Regions from separate parts of the Subtercola sp. RTI3 genome, predicted to be linked through region 1. Evidence: riboswitches for the same ligand, from Rfam matches in the RefSeq annotation. Region 1 holds a riboswitch; the other holds the start of a gene.
The links. A riboswitch is a leader RNA that binds a small molecule or an ion and turns the genes downstream of it on or off. The one in region 1 is predicted to bind thiamine pyrophosphate.
Positions count from the first base shown of each region.

Region 2: linked by a shared signal. The riboswitch ahead of QN358_RS13005 (ECF transporter S component) and the one ahead of thiM (hydroxyethylthiazole kinase) in region 1 are both predicted to bind thiamine pyrophosphate.

Region 1 is NZ_JASJXO010000004.1:1,634-5,304, reverse strand. It holds gene thiE (thiamine phosphate synthase) at 1-547, opposite strand, end outside; gene thiM (hydroxyethylthiazole kinase) at 544-1,452, opposite strand; TPP riboswitch at 1,444-1,539, opposite strand; gene QN358_RS02670 (alpha/beta hydrolase) at 1,586-2,383, opposite strand; gene QN358_RS02665 (AI-2E family transporter) at 2,462-3,505, shown strand; gene QN358_RS02660 (phosphate ABC transporter ATP-binding protein) at 3,512-3,671, opposite strand, start outside.
Region 2 is NZ_JASJXO010000036.1:6,976-10,646, reverse strand. It holds gene QN358_RS13015 (energy-coupling factor transporter transmembrane component T family protein) at 1-35, opposite strand, end outside; gene QN358_RS13010 (ABC transporter ATP-binding protein) at 32-1,711, opposite strand; gene QN358_RS13005 (ECF transporter S component) at 1,715-2,341, opposite strand; TPP riboswitch at 2,439-2,548, opposite strand; gene QN358_RS13000 (hypothetical protein) at 2,589-2,978, shown strand; gene QN358_RS12995 (LLM class F420-dependent oxidoreductase) at 3,016-3,671, shown strand, end outside.

The DNA of each region.
Region 1 (3,671 bases):
GCCGCACTCCCCCGATGGCAACGCACGGCACTGAGCTGGCCAGAGCGAAGCCCGCGAAACCGTCGATTCCCAGGGGTTCTGGATGATCGGCTTTCGTGCTCGTCGGGCGAATGACCCCCACGCCCGCGTAGCTCACGGTGCCGGGCGTCAGGGCGCCGATGGCGTCGAAGTGCGCCGCCGTGTTCGCCGTCAGGCCCACGATCGCCTCGGAGCCCACCAGCTCGCGAACCCACCGCACCGGCAGGTCGCCCTGGCCCACGTGCACCCCCTGAACCCACGCACCCGCGGCCTTCGCCGCCAGATACACGTCGACTCGATCGTTCATCAGCACGGTGGCATGCCCCTGGCAGACCTGCCCCACCGCAACCAACAGCTCGAACGCCTCAGCGGCCGACTCATTCTTCGCGCGCACCTGAACGGTGTGCACCCCGCCGAGCACGGCCTGCCGAACGGTCTCGACGACGCCCCGGTCGCCACACAGCGCGGTGTCGGTCACGAAGTAGACCGCGGGGTCGAAGCCGCGCGGAGCCGAACTCAGAGCGGTCACGCGAGCACGAAGCGTTCGCGCAGCTGGTCGCCGGTCAGCTTCGCCAGAGCGTCGACGAATTCGGCCGCAAACGAGCCGGGCCCGGATGCCCGTTCCGCCGCGATCTCGGCCGCAACCGTGTACGCGGTGATCGCCGCGACCGTCGCGTCGAACGCGTCGGCGCTTCCTGCGGAGGCGGCCGCGTCGGTACTGGCCGCATCGGTACTTGCCGTGTCGGCGGCCGCGCCGAGGAACGCCGCCATGACGGCGCCGAGCGCGCACCCGCCACCGGTGACGCGGGTGAGCAACGCGTCTCCGTTCGCCAGACGCAGGGTTCGAGTGCCGTCGGTGACGATGTCGATGGGGCCGGAGATGGCCACGACCGAACCGAAGGTGCGCGCGAGGTGCTGTGCGGCATCCAGAGCATCGTCACCCGTGTCGGTGGAGTCGACGCCCCGCCCACCCGCGCCGCCGCCCGCAAGCGCAATGATCTCGGAGGGGTTGCCGCGCACGAGGGTCGGCCGGTGCGCAACAAGCTCGGCGGCGAGCGCGGTGCGCACCGGCAGCGACCCGATGGCGACGGGGTCGAGCACCCAGGATGTGCCGTGCGCGAGGGCCGACAGAGCCGCCTCGAGCATGGCTTCACGCTGTTCGGCGTGCGGGGTTCCAAGGTTGATGAGCAGGCCGGAGGCCACCGCGGCGAACGGCCCGGCCTCTGCCGGGATGTCGACCATGGCGGCCGATGCCCCGACGGCAAGCAGCACGTTTGCGGTGAAGTTCACCACCACGCTGTTGGTGATGCACTGCACGAGCGGCGGTTGCGCGCGCACCCGGTCGAGAAGCGCTATGGATCGTTCGACGATGTCGTGCGCGGTCGTCGCTGCGGTCGTTTCTGCGGTCGTTTCTGGTGCCAGGCGAATGGTCATTCGCGACATCCCTTCGCTAGTGCTAACTAGATCAGGTTCAACGGGTCTCATCTCAGCCCGCTGTGTGGGGCACCCCGTGTCACTCAGCACGATTCTAGCGGGCACCGCCCGCCGGCGACTCAGCGGGGAAGGGTCAGGAGGTGGCGGCGATGAGGGCGAGAGCCTCGCTCACCACGCGGGCGGGGTCGTCGCGCTGAATGGAGTGTGCGGCGCCCTCGACCACGGCGAACGTGATCGCTGGGTTGGCCGTCGCGAGTGACAGGCCTTCGGCCTCGGAGAACACCGGAGGTTCGATTGCCGGGTCTGCGCCGAGAATCCGCATGCGCCGGGTCGTGTTGGCGACGACCGCACCGACGTTCCACGGCACATTGTCGAGCAGGGAGTGCTCGACGACGAACGGGCTGATGGCGCGGGCCGCGATGAGTTTCTGGTGGGCGTCTTCGGCGTGCCAGCGGGGGTTCTCGGCCAGATGGTCGGCGACAGTGCCCGAGAGCAGAGCCGACGCCATCTCGTGGGCGATGCCCGGAACCGCGTCGTCAGCCGCGGCGAAGAGCGGGTCGAGCAGCAGTGCTGCAACGGCCCACTCGGGGTGGCCTGCGAGCGTGTGACCCGTGATGGCGCCGCCGAGCGAGTGCCCGATGACGAGGGTGTAGGGGCGGGCATCCGGAGCAGCCAACCGCAGCAGGTCGGCGCTGAATTCGGGCAGCGTGTAGCTGAGAGTGCGCGGTGCGAGCCCATGGCCGCGGAGGTCTGGAGCTTCTACGAAGAACCCCTCGGCGGCGAGCAGGCTGGCGACCTGCCACCACACCGCCCCGGCCGAGGTGAGACCGTGCACGAGCAGAATTCGGCGCTCTGAGCGGGGGTCGCCCCACGACGTGACGGGAAGTTGCACAGAAACGGCCGAACGCGCAGACACGACGGGAGCACTCATGGCACCAACTTACCGGCGCGCATTCGTTAGGCTCAGCACCAGTCGAAGGCTCCTTCGACTGAGGGGTGGGGATGCACGGTGAAATCGAACGCGTTCAGAGCGGGTTTTCTGGCGACACTCGGCGGTCTGATCGCCCTGGTGCTGGGGCTGGCTGTGTCGTCGATCGCGACGGTTCTCGTCTACCTCGCCGCGGCGCTGTTCATCGGGCTCGGCCTCGACCCCATCGTGCGCCTCATCGAGCGTCGGGGTCTGAAACGCATCTGGGCGATCAGCATCGTCTTCGCGGGCTTCGTCGTTGTGCTGGTGGGTATGCTCTTTCTCATCGTGCCCGTGGCCATCACCGAGGGCGCCTCGCTCATCTCGTCGCTGCCCACGTCGGTCTCCGATCTCGCCGGGCAGTCGTGGTTCGTGTCGCTGAATGCCTCACTCGGCGGCGTCATCGACCTGAAAGCCATCTCGGCCTCGCTCGGAACCTTTCTGAGCGATCCGCAGAACCTGCTCACCCTCGGCGGCGGCCTGGTGAAGGTGGGCAGCACGGTCATCGGCGGCGTGTTCGGAACCATCACCATCGTGATTCTCTCGCTCTTCTTCCTCGGTTCGCTCGACGCCTCGAAGAACGCGCTCTACCTCATGGTGCCGGCCTCCCGCCGCGGTGGCGTCATCACCATCTCCGAGCAGATCATCTCGTCGGTGGGCAAGTACACCATCGGCCAGGTGATCCTCGCGGCATCGAACGGAGTGCTCGGCTTCATCGCGATGAGCATCATCGGGGTACCGTTCGCCGGTGTGCTGGCGGTGATCGCGTTTCTGCTCGCGCTCATCCCGCTCATCGGCACGATCATCAGCGCGGTGCTCATCACCCTCATCGCGCTCTCCGCCTCGCCGTGGGCCGCTCTCGCCGTCGGCATCTACTTCCTGGTCTATATGCAGGTCGAGGCATATTACTTCAGCCCGAAGGTGATGAGCCGGGCTGTGGATGTTCCGGGCATCCTCGTCGTCATCGGGGCCCTTGTCGGAGGAACCCTGCTCGGGGTACTCGGGGCACTGGTGGCCGTGCCGGTCACCGCTGCGATTCTGATCATCGTCAAGCAGGTCGTGATTCCTCGCCAGCAGCTCGCCTGATCGGGGTCAGCCGAACACGCCGTTCACGTAGTCGTATGTGCGCGAGTCGATCGGGTCGGAGAACATCGCGTCGGTGTCGCCGTGTTCGACGATGCCCCCCGGTTGCCCCTGCGCCGCGAGGAAGAACGCACACTGCGTCGACACCCGCTGCGCCTGCTGCATGTTG
Region 2 (3,671 bases), on a different contig from region 1:
ACGTGTGTGCCACGCGTCGGAGTCAGGATGCTCATGCCAGCCCCTCGGCCCGCGCCGGCATGCGCAGCTCCCGGTCGGCGAGCGCGTCGACAAAATCGGTGTCGTGCGTGACGGCGACCAGCGCGGTGCCCTCGTCGAGCAGCTCGGCGAGCAGCGCCACGAGCTCGGCCCAGGTGCGAGAGTCCTGCCCGAACGTGGGCTCATCGAGCACGAGCAGCGAGGGGCGGGTGGCGAGTACGGTGGCCACCGAGAGGCGCCGCTTCTCCCCGCCCGACAGGGTGAAGGGGTTCGCCGCCGCGAGCGCGGTGAGGCGCAGACGCGCGAGCAGGGCATCCACTCGCTCATCGATCTCGGCCTGCGGAAGCTTGAGGGCGCGCGGGCCGACGGCGAGTTCACCGCGCACGGTGGTACTCAGAAACTGGTGTTCGGGGTCTTGGAAGACGGTGCCCACGCGGGTGAGCAGCTGGCGCGACATCCAGCGGATGGGGCTCGGCCCGGCACCCGCGGCGAAGGCCTCACCGGCTTCGAGCCGCCCGGCCAGGGGCGGCAGTAGCCCGGCCAGGGTGAGCGCCAGTGTCGATTTGCCGGCGCCGTTCGGCCCGGTGATAGCGGCGGCTGTGCCGCGCTCGATCTCGAGCGCAAGACCCACCGCCACGGCTCGGCCCTTCACCCGCGCCACCGAGAGGTCTGTGGCGCGCAGCAGCCGCTCGACCCCGAGGCCACTCGCGGCCGCGTGGGCGGCCCTCTGCTGATCCGCGTCGAGACCCGCAGCCGACCCGCCACCCGCAGGCCAGTCACTACCCGTAGACCAGTGACTACCCGTGGAGGAGAGGAGCGCACGCCGTACCGGCCGCGCCGGCGGAAACCCGGGAACCCATACCCCCGACGCCGCCAGCTCAGCGCCGCGCTCGACGAGCACGTCGCCGGGAGGCCCGTCGGCGAGCACTCCCCCGCCGGGCGCGAGCACCACGACACGGTTCACCAGGTGCCGCCAGATCTCGACGCGGTGTTCGATCACCACGAACGTGGCTTCGGAGTGTTCGAGCACCCGCGCGACCGAATCGCGAACCTCGCGTACCCCCTCGGGGTCGAGGTTGGCAGTGGGTTCGTCGAGCAACAGCAGCGACGGCTGCATGGCCAGCACGCCTGCAAGCGCGAGGCGCTGCTTCTGCCCGCCCGAGAGCTCTGAGGTCGGGTGCGAGAGCGGAACTCGCAGCCCCACGGCGTCGAGCGCCTCTGCCACCCGCTGCCAGATCTCATCTCGAGAAACCCCGAGGTTCTCGCAGCCGAAGGCGACATCGTCGCCGACCCGCGCGAGCATGACCTGCGAGTCGGGGTCTTGCAGCAGCAGCCCGACGCGGCCGCGCGCATCCACCGGACGCACCCCGCCGACGCTCAACTCCCCCGCCTGTTCGCCTTCGTCGTCGCCGCCGAGCACGCCCGCGAGCGCAGAGATGAGCGTCGACTTGCCGGCTCCGGATGCTCCCAAGAGCAGCACGCGTTCGCCCGGCTCTATGACGAGGTCGAGTTCGCTCACGGCCCACGCCGCTCGACCGGCGTGCCGCCAGCCCCAGCCGCGCGCCTCGACCCGCGCGCCGCCGCCGCCGGTGCCCGCGCCGCCGGCAACGCCGGCCACGGCTCCCGCGGGGTCGCTCGACCCCGCCACCGCGGCAGAACCGCGTGGCGGCGGCACCGAGCGACCCCGGGCCATGCGCTAGACCCGCACCGCTGATTCGCGGCCCGACGCGAACCGGCTGAGCGCACCGGTTCGGGCGATTCCGCGCATCGCCAGCCACGACAGCAGCCCGGCGATCACCACGCCCGAGATGATCGATGTGACCGTGTAGATGATGATGAACGGAGTGTCTGACCCCGGGTACGACACGATGAGGTCGGTGATCGAGAGCGCAACAGCGGCTCCGACCCCGGCGAGCAGCGCCACTCCGAGCCGGTAGCTCGAGTAGAGGAAGAGCGCAAACACGATCTCCGCGCCGATGCCCTGTGTGAGCCCCGAGACCAAGGTCCACGGCCCCCACTGGGTGCCGATCAGGGCCGACACGATGGCGGCCACGAGCTCGGTGTACAGTGCCGCACCGGGCTTCCGGATGACCAGCGCACCCAGCACGCCAGCAAACAGCCAGCCGCCGTTCACCAGACCCTGGAGCCCCGGCAGAGCCGCCTCGAGCGGAGTGCCGATGGGGTTGTACGCCAACCCCCAGGCCCAGAAGATGAGCCCCGCCGCCACGCCGATGACGCTGGCCACGATGATGTCGACCACCCGCCAGCGCCCGAGCGAACTGCGCGCCGCTGATACACCGATTGTTGCTGTTGTTGTCTGCACTTGTCGTGCCCTTTCGTTGAACGAATTTTTCAGGGCACGGGTGATGAGACGTCGCTTCCGTCAGCACCGCAGTAAGCGGGAGCCGACGGAAGCGACGGCTCGGAGAGTGTCTGCTCCCTGCGCTGGCATGATCCAGATCAGGTTCGACGGTCGAAGGTTGAGAACCTTCCTCTCAGCCCGGCTCACCGGACTCCCGTGTGAGGCCATTATCCCACTTCTGCGGGCGACCCGCTATTCTGACTCCACCATGATGCCGCTGTTCGTTCTCGCCGTGATCGCGATCATTGCTGTCATGTTCCTGGCCGTAGCGGCGCATCGCCGAATGACCGAGGCCTGGCTCCGCACAAACGGCACCCGTGTGAACGGCCGGGCCGTCACGGTTGCTCCCCCGCTCTCGGCGGGCCTGCTGTCACGGCTCTCCTCGACGGTGACCATCATCTCGTTCACATCTCGCGATGGCCAGGCGCGCAGCCTCACCCCGCGCTCGGGGGCGATGACGTTCACTGTGGCCCTCGCCGGCGGCGGCGTGACGGTGCTCTACGACGCCGATCGGCCCACGAGCGAAGACCGCATTCGGGTGGGTTTCGGCGCGGAGCCTACTACGTGGCACCGGGTGCGCCTGCGTCAAGCAGCCTGAACCGCGCGTTCGCAGCGAAGTATGTCAGGCTGAAGGCATGCACTTGCGAATCTTCACAGAGCCCCAGCAGGGCGCCACGTACGACGACATTCTCGCTGTGGCGCAGGCGAGTGAACGACTGGGCTTCGACGCGTTCTTTCGCTCTGACCACTACCTCGCCATGGGCGACGAGCCGGGGCTACCGGGCCCGACCGACGCGTGGACTACTCTGGCCGGGCTGGCGCGGGAGACCTCCCGCATCAAGTTGGGCACGCTGGTCTCGTCGGTGACGTACCGGTACCCGGGCATACTTGCGATTCAGGTCGCCCAGGTCGACCAGATGTCGGGCGGCCGAGCCGAACTCGGCCTCGGAACCGGCTGGTTCGCACGCGAACACGAGGCCTACGGCATCCCGTTCCCGGAGAAGCGTTTCGGCCTACTCGAAGAGCAGCTCGAGATCGTCACCGGGCTTTTCGGCACCGCGGTGGGCGAGACGTATTCGTTCGAGGGTGAGCACTACCGCCTCGTCGATTCGCCCGCGCTGCCGAAACCGGTGCAGGCCGCGCTGCCCATCATCGTGGGTGGTTCCGGCAAGGCGCGCACGCCGGCCATGGCCGCACGGTTCGCCACGGAATTCAACATTCCGTTTCCTGAGATCGCCGACATCCGGCCGCAGTTCGAGCGCGTTCGGGCCGCCTGCGAGGCCATCGGCCG